One region of the Lysinibacillus sp. EB106-09-02-XG168 genome, then DNA from elsewhere that is predicted to be linked to it. Evidence: riboswitches for the same ligand, from Rfam matches in the RefSeq annotation. Region 1 holds a riboswitch; each other region holds the start of a gene.
The links. A riboswitch is a leader RNA that binds a small molecule or an ion and turns the genes downstream of it on or off. The one in region 1 is predicted to bind cobalamin.
Positions count from the first base shown of each region.

Region 2: another riboswitch for cobalamin. It lies ahead of AC3WSO_RS21835 (FecCD family ABC transporter permease); the one in region 1 lies ahead of AC3WSO_RS03655 (ABC transporter substrate-binding protein).
Region 3: another riboswitch for cobalamin. It lies ahead of AC3WSO_RS11665 (ABC transporter substrate-binding protein); the one in region 1 lies ahead of AC3WSO_RS03655 (ABC transporter substrate-binding protein).

Region 1 covers NZ_JBYTDN010000003.1:540,999-545,631, reverse strand. The annotation lists gene AC3WSO_RS03660 (FecCD family ABC transporter permease) at 1-680, opposite strand, end outside; gene AC3WSO_RS03655 (ABC transporter substrate-binding protein) at 677-1,642, opposite strand; cobalamin riboswitch at 1,933-2,115, opposite strand; gene AC3WSO_RS03650 (acyl-CoA dehydrogenase family protein) at 2,280-3,947, opposite strand; gene AC3WSO_RS03645 (class I adenylate-forming enzyme family protein) at 3,949-4,633, opposite strand, start outside.
Region 2 covers NZ_JBYTDN010000003.1:4,310,980-4,315,612, reverse strand. The annotation lists gene AC3WSO_RS21845 (NADPH-dependent FMN reductase) at 1-99, shown strand, start outside; gene AC3WSO_RS21840 (biotin transporter BioY) at 399-995, opposite strand; cobalamin riboswitch at 1,162-1,353, shown strand; gene AC3WSO_RS21835 (FecCD family ABC transporter permease) at 1,613-2,659, shown strand; gene AC3WSO_RS21830 (heme ABC transporter ATP-binding protein) at 2,666-3,451, shown strand; gene AC3WSO_RS21825 (DMT family transporter) at 4,046-4,360, opposite strand; gene AC3WSO_RS21820 (DMT family transporter) at 4,360-4,633, opposite strand, start outside.
Region 3 covers NZ_JBYTDN010000003.1:2,201,644-2,206,276, forward strand. The annotation lists gene AC3WSO_RS11660 (GTP-binding protein) at 1-957, opposite strand, end outside; cobalamin riboswitch at 1,099-1,285, shown strand; gene AC3WSO_RS11665 (ABC transporter substrate-binding protein) at 1,455-2,450, shown strand; gene AC3WSO_RS11670 (precorrin-3B methylase) at 2,513-3,190, shown strand; gene AC3WSO_RS11675 (hypothetical protein) at 3,345-3,470, shown strand; gene AC3WSO_RS11680 (S9 family peptidase) at 3,658-4,633, shown strand, end outside.

The sequences.
Region 1 (4,633 bases):
ACACCTAAATGCTTCGCACGTTCTTCACCATATAACAGAACATTTAACTCACGTCTTTGTGTCCAAAGCATAATAGAGCCAATAATGACAAACGGAATGATCATCTGAACGTAAGGCCAACCACGCATCGACACTGAACCGAGCAACCATCCGATTACTTGGCGTAGCTCCTCACCAGATAATGCTATCATTAATGAAATCAAGGAACCTAAAAATGAACTAAATATTACCCCTGTTAAAATAAGAGTTTCCATTTTTAGTGAACGGTCTACTATTCTAGCAAAGCCCATAACAGCAAACATTGTTAATATGGCCCCTATCATACTAAAGACTGGCAATGTAAAATGACCGATTACAGGTATTGAGACACTAAAGAAAATCGTCATCACCGCGCCCACCGATGCACCTGAGGAAACACCTAACGTATAAGGATCAGCCAAAGGATTTTTTAATAGGCCTTGAAAAGCTGCCCCTGCAATAGCAAGTGATGCCCCTACAAGCCCTGCTAGCATCACTCGAGGTAAACGAATCTTCCATAAAATATTGGCAGCTGTTTCATCGGCCGCCTTATTCCACAATACTTCTAATGGAGTATGAACTGAGCCTATCGATACACCACACCAGATGCTAATGATTAAAAGTGTAATTGCTGTTACATAGGCTACAATTGTTTTACTCATTTAAATGCCTCTGGGTAAACAGCCTTTGCTATTTCCTCAAAACCATCAGCTAATCGTGGACCTTGACGACTTGTCGTACTTTCATCCACTTGTACAATAGCTTTATTTTTTACGGCAGTTATTGTCTCAAAGCCTGGACGTTGTGGAATTTTCGTTAAAATATTCGGTACATAATTATATGCCACAACAATGACATCTGGATTTTTCGCAATAATTTGTTCAGCTTCAATTGGATACCAGTCATTTACATCTGCTGCCACATTTTCGGCATGAATCATTTCTAGCATTTCATTCATAAATGTACCTCTACCAGCTGTATAAATCTGTGGCTCATCAGACGATTCTACAAAAACTTTCTTTGGCTCAACACCCTTAAGTTTTGTTTCAATTTCTTCAACTTTAGCCTTCATATTTGCGACTATTTTTTTAGCCTCTTCTAGTTTTCCCGTTGCACGACCAAGCTGTTCAATCGTCGTGTAAGTCTCATTAAAGTTTTTGGCATCCGCTACAACAAATACTTTCACACCTGCAGCCTCAAGCTGTTCAATTGCTCCTTTTAAATTCCCCATACCCGATGCATGAGCAAAAACGATATCTGGCGTTAACGCAATAATTTGTTCAATATTAAAATCTATACCGCCAACCTTATCTCTTTTAGTAGCCTCTGCTGGATAATCGTCATTATCTGATACACCCACTATTTCATCATTTAAGCCAAGACCAAATAAAATTTCAGTGTTACTTGGAATGAGAGAAACTATTTTTTCAGGAGGTGCTTCTAGCGTAATATCTTTGCCAATAGCATCCGTTATCGTCATTGGAAATATTGCTTGATCTACTTTAGCTGTCTCTTGCTGCTCAGCAGATGACGGCTTGTCATTTGTCGTCTCTTTTGTGTTGCATGCTGCAAGCAAGCCAACAGCTAAAAATGCTGATAATCCTATTTTCCAAAATTTCTTCATGTGAATCCCCCTTAGTCTATCTGTGCATAAAGTATTTAACGACTTGTTTTTCTGATTGATCGATACATTTTAGGTTTTTATCGTTTAAGGTAGTGCAGGTGTCGCTCAACGTTGGGTTTATCTTTCAATGTTGTGTGGTTATTGCCCAACTTTGTGGGGTTATCGCCCACTTTTCCAAATTTATCGATATTCAGCTTACAAAACAAATACCCCTCATCATAAAAAAATGAGGGGGTCAAATTTGCACAATATACATATACAAAATCCACCATCCTATCCTCGTAGGCTACAACGTGTTTTCTATAAAGGCAGGTCTCCTGGCTCGTGCTTCATACGCTTTTTCAAGCCTTCCCGAAATTTTCAGTGGCGCAGATTGAAAAAACTCACACATACAGTGGCGGGACCGCATCGGAATTACACCGATTTCCCTTTTCACTTTACTTAAGTAAAGAACCTTTATAATATTCAGTTGATTGTATTATACATGAAAATTAAAGAAGTCGCCTCCATTCGAGACGACTCTTCATCAAATCAATTAGCTCGGCATAATTGCCGCGGTCGCACAGATAAATCGTCACAGGACGTGGCGTTCTTAGACTGGGTTCCTCTATTTTGTCTGGACACCCGCTGAAAAAAGTTAAACTATATCTGAAAAATACTGTACCGTTTTCATCGGTGCACCCATTTCTCGTAATGCCCATGTGTTCTCTAAATAAATATCTGCTAACTTCTCATATTTGCCGCCGAATCTTTGTGCCCATTCAACTGCTACAACACTTTCATATAAATGTGCCATCTGCTCTGCGACCTTTTTTGCCTCAAATGTTTTTGTTGCATCATCTAAACGGCTAAATGTTTGCAAAGTTGAATCTAGTTTTGCTAATTGCCCTACTACAATTTCAACTAATGGACTATCAGTTAGTTTTTCTAGACGTTCCTCCATAACACGAACAAACATTTCGTGCACATGAAACTTATCAACTAAGCGAATGAGCTCTAAAGCTAAAATATTCGCAGTCCCCTCCCACACGGTAAGGACCTGTGCATCTCTTAATAACCGTGGTGTAACAAAATCTTCAATATAGCCGTTTCCGCCATGTAATTCAATGGCTTCACTCGCATAATGTACAGCTTGCTCCGCCGTTTCTTTTTTCATGATTGCAATATACAAGCGGTTCAAAATGATGTCCTCTTTATTCCCCTGTCCACTAGTTACTTTATCGTACAGCTGAATAAGATCAAAAACCGTAGCAACTTCTACATGTAGCTTGGCAGCGAATTTCCCTAGTGTATCCTGAATCATAGGATATTGCGTTAAAGGTTTACCAAATGCATGGCGATTTGTCACATAGTGCTTCGCCTCTAAATAGCCGCGGCGCATAATGCCGATAGAAGCAACTGCATTGCAAATTCTTGATAAATTTAGCGCCTCCAACATATAGTAAATCCCTTTATTCGGATCACCAACAACATATGCTAGTGCCCCATCAAATTCCACCTCACCAGAAGGCACTGCTCTAACACCAAGTTTATCCTTTAAACGCCGAACGCGCAGGTTATTAACTGTGCCATCATCATTTCTCCATGGAACTGCAAACAATGTTAAACCCTTTGAGCCTGCCCGAGCCCCTTCCATACGTGCCAATACCATAGTTACTCCACACATTCCTGCGTTTGATGCAAAATATTTCTCACCATATAAACGATACTGCTTGCCATCCTGCCTTGCCTCTACAACATTCGCTCCGACATCAGAGCCACCTTGGCGCTCCGTTAAAAATGTAGCCCCCTCATAGAGCTCTGTCTCTCCAGTTGCACAAACATGTGGTAAAAAACGCTCCTTCACCTCATCACTCGCATAATGATCAAGTAAATAAGCAGTTGCCATCGTTAACGTAACAGGACAGTAAAAGCCTGGTTCAGCATGTGAAAGTATATAGCCTTGAGCAAAGCTATACACATAGTTGCCCTTTCTACCTATTTGCGGAATATCCTTATGCACATAACCAACAATGCCAGTATTGTACGTCTCTTCAATTGTTTTTTTATAGCCGTCATTGACCCAAATCTCTGACACTTCTTCACCATAGGCATTATACCTTTGTAATCGAGGTTCACCCTCTCTATCCGTATGTTTGGCTCTCACATCAATATCTCCGGCACAAAGCTCACCGAAATCTGTTAGCTCACGTGTTGCATATTCCGCAAACTCTTTATCTAGCATCATTTCTAAAACGTTTTGAAGTGTATCATTCTCTTTAAAAAAGTTCGTTGTTTTCATTTCTTCCTGCTGTAAAACCTTCATGCTATCTCACCTCTTGTCCTTTCAAAGTTTGTTTTAGTATTTTGCCTGATGCATTTCGTGGTAGAGCTTCCACACATTCAAACATGCGTGGAATTTTATATTTTGCAAGATGCTCCTCCAAATAAACTTTAAGTCCATCCTCGTCAACTTCTGTTTTAGCAGCATAAACAGCCTTCACCGTTTCTCCCCACTCCGGATGTGGCACACCTATTACAGCAACTTCAAATATTCCCTCATAACTCAACATACGATCTTCAATTTCTTTCGGATAAATATTCACACCACCTGAAAAAATGACATCCTTTTTACGATCAACAATCCAAATATAGCCATCCTCATCTAAGCGAGCTAAGTCACCTGTTTTTAGCCAGCCGTCTATAAATGCAGCCTTTGTTGCGATATCATCCTTGTAATAGCCCAGCATATTGCTCTCACCTAACAACACAATTTCTCCTACTTCACCAACACTGACATCTACTCCATTATCGTCGATAATACGCAACTCTGCTCCAAGTGGTGCGCGTCGTCCAACGCTCCCCGCCTTCGTTGCATGCTCTTCACCAAGCAATATTGATCCGTTTGGCCCAGCCTCTGTTAAGCCATAGACACAAGTTAAATTTTCTGTTTTAAAAGCTTTTTGTAAATGACGGACTTCGTTTTGTGATAACGGTGCACCACCATATGCC
Region 2 (4,633 bases), 3.8 Mb from region 1:
AAATTTGATGCTGAAGGCAATTTAACAGATGAGGGTACTATCAAATTCCTAGATGTAGTTATTGATAACTTCTTAAACTGGATGAAAAAATACGTTTAAAAATAAAAAACTGGGATCAGCACCAAAACGTGTGGTTGATTTCGTTCCGACTGGGTGCTTTGCCGCTGCCGCTTCGCTTTCGCGCAGTTAAAACATTTGCCGCTGCCGCTTCGCTTTCGCGCAGTTAAAACATGCCTTCGTTCCACTATTGCAGATCCCCGAGGAGTCGCCCAGTCTCCACTACAATCAACTATTTGCATAGTATACGTTTTAACAAAAGTCATCCACAACTTTTGGTGATGAACCAAAAACTGTCCAATTAAGTACGCTATATACTTTTGGACAGTTTTTTTATCTCTTTATTTAATTGGGATTATTTTTAAAACTTTTTGAAGACGGTATGCAAAAATACCCGCGAATATAGCTAAAATAATATCCTTTGGCAAAGGGGGCATCATCCAAAGCCATGCTATTTTATAATTGAAAGCATCAGGCGCACTAGCCCATAGCTTATAGGCAAAATACATCCAATTTGTCCCTAGTAAATAATTAATTGCAGTTGCAACTAATGCAGCAACTACATAGCTTTTCTTCGTTCCACTGCGCTCTACAATAAGCCCTGCGACAAATGCAGCTAATATAAAAGTGACAATGAAACCAAATGTAGGACTTAAAATTTGTCCAAAGCCTCCGCTGAATCGTGCAAATACAGGTGCGCCTGCTAAACCGATGCACATATAAACAGTACAAGCGAGAGCCCCTTTTCTACTACCGAGAATAAGTCCCGCTAAAATAGCAAAAAATGTTTGCAATGTGATCGGTACTCCGCCAACAACCATGAAAGGTACAATGGACGTAATATTAGCTCCTATCATCATTAATGTTGAAAATAGTCCAATGTATGCAATATCTACTGTTCTTAATTTTTGATGTGTATGTTCCGCAACGGTTGTCATTATTTCACCCCTAAAAAGTAAAGTTGATAATAATAGTGTAAAAAAATAAAGTTTTTGTGTCAACTTGATTATTTCTTTTAGTTAACGTAAAGGTGTTTCGTGACTTGATAAATGATTGATAGTATAGACTAACTATTGAAATATATGATAGAATTGTCATAATTTTAAATCATTCGATACTAATGGTGTGACATCTTGTACAATGTGTCACTTAAAAGGGAAATCGGTGCAAATCCGACGCTGTCCCGCAACTGTAACGAGGAGTTCTATGATGATTTAGCCACTGTTTTAGAATGGGAAGGCAATCATAGGTACATTGATTCGAAGCCAGGAGACCTGCCATTTAGTTATTCCTGTAATGCCCACGAGGATGAAAGCGATTACGGACAATAGTAGGAGTAAATCTAACTTTGTTTAATCTCTTTTAGAGGTGTCCAAACACACGCTGAAAGACGCAATTATGCCAGGCATAATTGATTCTAGGGTATTTCCATGCGCATTTGCATGGAATACCCTTTTTTCTTTCATTTATCTTCGTACTGTAAATGTTAGCAAAGTATCAGCTACAGTTACGTCTAGATGAAATTAATGTTTAGTGATTAGGAGTTAATAAACAGATGAATAGAAAATTTATGTTACTTTCAATGACCCTTCTTCTAGTACTTATAATTTCAATGACTATTGCAATTATGGTTGGATCGGTTTCCGTTACACCACTTTATGTATGGAAGGTTATCCTTTCTAAAATTCCTATTATACAAAGCTCAATCGAACAAGATTGGAGTCGTTCACAGGAAATTATCATTTGGCAAATAAGGGCTCCTCGTGTATTACTCGCTGCTATCGTCGGAGCAGGCTTGGCAATTGCAGGAGCAGCTATTCAGGCACTCGTTCGTAATTCAATTGCAGAACCATATATTTTAGGGATTTCTTCTGGAGCGACGGTTGGTGCCACAGCTGTCATCATTTTAGGTGCCTTTTCATTTCTGGGCGTTTATGCTCTTTCCGTATCAGCTTTTTTAGGCTCTCTCACAGCAATGGGGTTAGTTTTTTTCTTATCACATATTGGCGGTAGAGTGTCCGTCTTTCGACTTTTACTTTCAGGGATGGCGGTGTCATTTATTTTATCTGCTATTTCAAATTTTATCTTAATGCTGTCGAAGCAAGAGGGGGGAATGAAGGCAGTCATGTTTTGGATGCTAGGAAGCCTAGCAGGTGCGAAATGGAGTATTCTTGTAATTCCGGCAGTCATTTTTTTTGTAGTATTTGCCTTGTTATGGCTCAACTATCGCAGCTTAAATTTATTACTTCTTGGAGAAGAAGCAGCAGTTACATTAGGGGTTAACTTACAACAATTTCGAATACAGCTTATTTTATTAGTATCATTATTAACGGGTGTGCTAGTTGCTGTAAGTGGCTCAATTGGATTTGTTGGTTTAATCATTCCACATATTGTACGGCTAATTGTAGGTTCAAATCATAAGTATGTCATACCGATTAGCGCATTATTAGGGGGGATCTTTTTAGTTTGGGCAGATGCACTTGCTCGAATATTAATTGCCCCTGAGGAAATGCCGATAGGAATTATCACGGCTTTTTGTGGAGGTCCATTTTTCATTTGGCTGCTACGTCGTAACAATTATTCTTTCGGTGAAGGAGATTAAAAATATATGACATTAGAAGCGAAACAAATATCATTCTCCATTTCTAATGAACGCATATTACATGAAGTAAATGTTCAAATAAAGGACAAGCAATTTGTTGGGTTGATCGGTCCTAATGGTAGTGGGAAGTCAACGCTATTAAAGAATATGTATCGTTTATTAAAACCAGAAAGTGGAACAGTGTTATTAAATGAACAAGATATTCTAAAGCAATCGAGTAAAAACATAGCTAAAAATCTAGCAGTTGTGAGTCAAGAAACACCGGTCTTATTCGATTTTACAGTGCATGATTTAGTGAGTATGGGGAGAACACCTCATAAAAAACTATTGGAGCTTGATCAAGAGCAAGATTTTCAAATCGTAAAGGATGCACTGAAGCAAACGGGTATCGCTCATTTAGAGAAACGTAGCTATAATTCTCTTTCGGGTGGCGAAAAAAAGCGTGTGATGGTTGCCCGTGCTCTTGCTCAGCAAGCACAAGTGCTTATTTTAGATGAGCCAACAAATCATCTAGATATTCAGCATCAATTGCAGCTTATGGATCTAATCCAAACCTTACAATTAACAGTTGTTGCTGCAATCCACGATTTAAACATTGCGGCTATGTATTGCGATCAAATTTATGTTTTACAGCAAGGTCGAATAGTTTGTTTTGGCACGCCAGAAGAAGTACTTACACCGGCATTATTAAAAGATGTATTTGGGGTTTATGCCGATATTCAAACACATCCACTTACAGGTAAGCCATATTTAACGTATATCCCAGAGCAATTCACGAAGGAAGTTAAATGATTGATACATATTGTTATGGAGAGATTTGAAAGTAAAAATGTATATAGAAAAGTGAAAAATTTGTTGTTGCTGTCGCTACGCTTTCGCACAGATAAAACATATGCTGACGCTTCGCTCTCGCTTAGATAAACAATGCTGGGGTTTCTTTTTATCTCTATAAATTGTGGTTGATCTTCGTTACGACTGGGCGACTCCTTGGGGATCAGCAATAGAGTCACGAAGGTTAAAACCATCACACCCTGTGGCAACGCCTCCGTGACTCGCTGCCGCTTCGTTAGCACTACGCTTTTGCGCAAAAAACATCTGTTGGGCCAAAACCCTGGAGCGAGCAAGTAGGGGAACGAAGGCTAAGAGCATCACGTCCTGTGATAACGCCTTCGTGACCAACATCCTGTTGCCCCAAGCGGCTGCTCATCGGACGCCCCCAGGAAGCTCTGCTCTGCGCGAAAGAGAAGCGTCAGCTACAATGTTTGAACTGTGCGAAAGAGAAGCGTCAGCTACAAAGCGCCCAGTCGGAACGGAAATCAACCCCTCGCTTTGCCAATGGGCTATAAGCTTAATGACTCATTTACCTTACTGAGAATTGAAGTTAAATTAAGATACTGCTTTTAAACCTGCTACACCAATGATAATGGCGATGATACTAATAATTCGAGTCAGGTTTTTAGATTCACCGAAGAATATAATATTCACGAGAACAGCCCCAACTGTACCAATACCAATCCACACTACATAGGCAATGCTTAACTGTAGATAGTTAAAGGATGTATATAAAAGCACAAAGGACATACCAAAGCCGCCTACATATATTAATAAATTACGTATAGTTTTGTTCTGACTATAAAAGCGTAAACCTACAACACCGATAATTTCTGAAATTGCGGCTAATAAAACAAGTAACCAGCCCATTATGCATTAGCTCCTTTCTTTTCTTCATACTCTTTTGAAGGATTATCAGCTAAATTAAGACCAATAACACCTAATACTAAAATAAACATGAAAATTCCTTTAATCGTATTAAACTCACCGTCGAAAATAAAAATGTCCATTAATGTAGTACCAATCGCACCGACCCCTGCAAAAGTCGCATAAACTGTGCCAGTAGGTAGGTTTTCACAAGCCTTCGACAAGAAATGAAAATCCAACGCAATTAAGGACACAATAATAATCCAATGCCACCAA
Region 3 (4,633 bases), 1.7 Mb from region 1:
AGAACCAATAATATCGCCGATGTTTGCTTGACTAATCCCTTTTAATGCGAAAATCTCCCCAGCCTCTACCTTTTGAGAAGTTTCATACCGGTTGCCATTGTATAGTCGAATCTCCGTCACTTTTTCAGTCACGTCTCCAAATGAAAGTTCATCACGAACATGTAACGTTCCTTGCAAAGATTTGATAAAAGTTAAGCGTTGATGTCCATCATGACGAATTTTAAACACCTCACCTTGAAACGGAGTATTGTTATTAAATTGTGTCTCTGTAAGGAGGGGGAGCTGTGTTAGGAATTCCTTTATTCCACTATCTTTTAAGGCAGACCCAGAAAAACATAGAAAGGCCTTTTCCTGTTTAATCATCTGAGTTAAATGAGTAAGGCAGTTAGAGCTATCTAATGTTTCATTGAGAAAAGCATCGAGAATGTGTTCATCACGTTCAGCAAGCCACTCCATTATGTCGTTTGAAACATAGTCGGAACGGAGCGGTTCGTCTACGAATAAAACATCTGCAGAGCAATCTTTTTGAAGCGCAGCCATTACTGCTTCAACATCTGCACCTTCACGATCAATTTTGTTGATAAAAAAGAAGGTTGGAACATGATATTGGCGTAAGAGGTGCCACACTGTTTCAGTATGACCCTGTATTCCTTCGACGGCACTAACAATAATGATGGCATAATCCATAACCCGAATGGCACGCTCCATCTCTGGAGAGAAATCGACGTGCCCAGGTGTATCGATTAAGGTATATGTATCATTCCTAAGCGTCATGCGACCTTGCTCTGCAAAAATTGTAATACCTCGCTGACGCTCCAGCTCATGATTATCTAGAAATGTGTCCTGGTGATCCACTCGTCCACGGGATTGAATACTGTTTGTATGAAATAGTAACTGCTCAGAAAATGTTGTTTTACCGGCATCCACGTGAGCAAGTACTCCAATTGTTACATGCATAAAAAGATCCTCGTTTCTATTTATTCATTTAACAACATTGTAACAGAATTGGTATAAAAAATATTTCATATAGTGTTTATGTCGCAATAGTGTTAATATATGTATGATTGCGAATTTACTAGTCAATTAATATATACAACAAAATAAAAACGACGTATTGGTGTAAATGACCTTTGTTATTTGCTTAAAAGGGAAATCGGTGCAAATCCGATGCTGTCCCGCAACTGTAAATGGGGAGTCTATACAAGATGCCACTGTAGCCACACTATGGGAAGGCGTATAGATGATGAACCTAAGCCAGGATACCTGCCATTATGTATTTATTACTGAATCCACGAGGATGGGGATAGTGAACAGGTTGAAAAACCTTTCTTTTGCTATGCTAACCTCTTGGAAACAAGGGGATTTTTTTATGCCCTTTTCTAGAATCGCTATCTGGTAGCATAGAAGTCTAAACGATTTCTTTCTATATATTTAACATCAAAGGAGAAGAGGACATGAAGAAATGGAAAAGCTCATGGCTAGTCTTTGCAATCGCATTGCTGGCTATATTGGGTGCTTGTAGTGAAAAGGACAAACTAGAATCTGCTACACAAAGTGAGAAGGTAGAGGCTTCACAAGCTGAAAAGTCAGACATAACGATTGAAAATAATGGAACAACGCAAGTATATAAGGAAGCCCCAAAAAAAGCGATTAGCTTAAATCAGCACGTGACAGAAATTATGTTAGCTTTAGAGCTAGAAGATTCAATGGTAGGGACGGCGTACTTAGATGATAAAATTTATGAGCCCCTACAAGCGGCCTACGATAAAGTGCCTGTGTTAGCAAATCAGTATCCTACAAAGGAGCAGGTTATTGATGCAGAAGCAGATTTTTTATTTGGTGGTTGGAAAAGCGCCTTTGGAGAGAAAGGTGTTGGTACACAAGAAGAGCTTGAAACATTAGGCATTCACACTTATTTACATACAGCCTCAATCATGACGAAACCAACTTTAGACGATATTTTCATAGATATTCGAAATATCGCAAAAATTTTTCGTGTTGAAGAACGTGGAGAAGCACTAATTGAAAAAATGACAAAGGATGTAGAGGATGTCCGTGCAAAATTACCGCAAGATGGAGAAAAACTACCTGTTCTAGTGTTTGATAGTGGTGATAAAGAGGTCTTCACTGCAGGACAAAACATTATGAATGAACTTGTTACAATGGCCGGCGGTAAAAATATTTTTGGTGATGTAGAATCGGGTTGGACTACGGTGTCCAAAGAAGATGCAGTAGAACGTAATCCAGCAGTCGTAGTTGTCATAGATTACGGAGAAACAACAGCGGAAGCAAAAATAAATTTCTTAAAAAATGATCCAGCCTTAAAGGAAATGGAAGCGGTCAAAAACGAACGCTTTGTGATCCTACCACTTTCTGCTGCCTCTGAAGGGGTACGTGCTGCAGAAGCCATTCAAATTTTGGCGAAAGGCTTCTATCCTGAGAGTTTTTAAGCTATCCAATAAATTGGGGGCTAGCAATTGGCTAGCTTCTTTCTTCATAAGGAGAAGTATTTATGAATGCATTCCGTTCGAATATACCGGACAAAACCTTCGAAAACTTAAACAATAATGCGGATTTTACTCGCCTTGCAGTAAGTCCAGGCATTATTAATAAACATTATACCCCTGCACAATTCCAAACAATAGCAAAGGTTGTAAGGGAAAATGGTGCCATAAAATACTCTGCCTCTTACTGCCTATTATTATCTATCCCAACAGTAGAAGTTGAAAAGACGATTGAGGAGCTAGAAGACGCTGGCTTTTATGTGGCAAAGCAAGGTCCGATTGTAGCGATGAAAGCATGTGATTTTTGTGATGGTGACAAGATGGAGGCAGCACCAATTACAGAAAAGCTATATCATTCATTAAAAGGAATCACTGTCCCTACAAGATTACGTGTAAATGTCAATGGTTGTGCCTCTGCCTGTTATAATGCGGTGTATGATGATATTGGGCTTGTCTATCAAAAGGATAGCTTTGATGTTTATTTAGGGGCAGTGCCGATGGGAGCGAATGCAAAAGCCGGGACACTCTTTGCGAAAAAGGTAGGAGTAGAGCTTATTGAAGGCTTTTTAAAACAAATCATTGAGCTCTATCAGAAACATGCTCGTCCGAATGAACCCTTTTATAAATTTTATCGCAGAACAAATTCTGCAGATTATTGGAAAGATTTAATCTCCCTCTTATCATAACAAGGGCTCTTAGCGACTGATTGGCTGTTCTATCGCTTTCAAGTAAATCCGGCTTCGAAAAAATAACTTCTCCTAACCCATCCTCCCAAAACAGTAAAAATTATAGATTAACTATAGGAGTGAACTTGATGGAAAAAATACCAGTAATGGCGCTTTGGCAGTAGGACTATGCCGGGGAAATTCGCTTCGAAATTCAATCGATTTTGCCACGAAAGTTGCTGCTTATGTCGTTACACAAATGGGGGCACAACCATCAATCCCGGATTCACTCTTGAAATAAATGAAAGCCGTAGCTGTTCCTAATTATTACGAAGAGCTACGTTTTTTTTATACGCAAGTCATCAGTTGGTATTCGAAATCCTCTTTAGAATAAAAAACAATTTCTCTGAAAAAGAAGGAATAATACTTAGTGTATCGAAATATTGTACTAAGTAATCAAATTTTCACACAAAGGGGATAAGGAAATTATGACATTGAAACAAGGGATAAAACCAGAAGATCTATATAAATTAAAATCAGTGGCAGATCCACAAGTATCACCTGATGGAACAGAAGTGGTGTATGTACAGACTCATATTGATGAGAAAAAAAAGGACTATGTGTCTAATTTATTTTACATAAACTTGGATGATAAAAAACCGCAACAATGGACATTTGGGGAAGATAAAACGCATTCACCTGTTTGGGCTCCGGATGGCAGTAAAATCGCGTTTGTGTCATCGAGAAATGGTAAGCCGCAAATTTTTGTTCTTTCAAAAACAGGCGGGGAAGCTAAACAAGTTACGAATTGTAAAAATGGTGCGACATCGCCTACTTGGTCTCCTTGCGGAGAGAAAATTGCCTTCTCTGTACAGCTTGGTAAAGAGGAAACCATTGATGATAAAGTTGAGAACAATCAAAAGGAAGACAAAGAGCTAAAACCACTTGTAATAGAAAAGATGAAACATAAATCAGATGGAGCGGGATTTATGGATATGGAGCAATTTTCTCAAATTGCGATCGTTCATCTTGCATCAGGAGAATTAGAGCTACTGACGGAAGGGAAACATAATTTACAGCTTGGTACATGGTCTCCGAATGGAAAATATATTTCGTACATTGCGGACTTAACTGAGGATCTAGACTTTTCATTCATATGTGATATTTATTTATTGGATTTAGAAACGAAACATGGTCGTAAGCTAACAGATGGATCAGGGGTGTTCTACCAAACTTCATGGTCTCCGAACAGCCGCTTCATAGCTTATATTGGAAGTGAAAGAGAATTTGAAAATGCAACACAACCAAAGCTATGGATTTATGATTTGGACAATGATAATCAGACATGTGTAACGAGTGAATTTGACGCGCCTGTCGGTGATTTTGCTATCGGTGATTTCCTTCAAGGTGTTGTTCCTCCGCGCATTCAATGGCTAGAGGATAATAAAAGCTTTTACTTCCAAT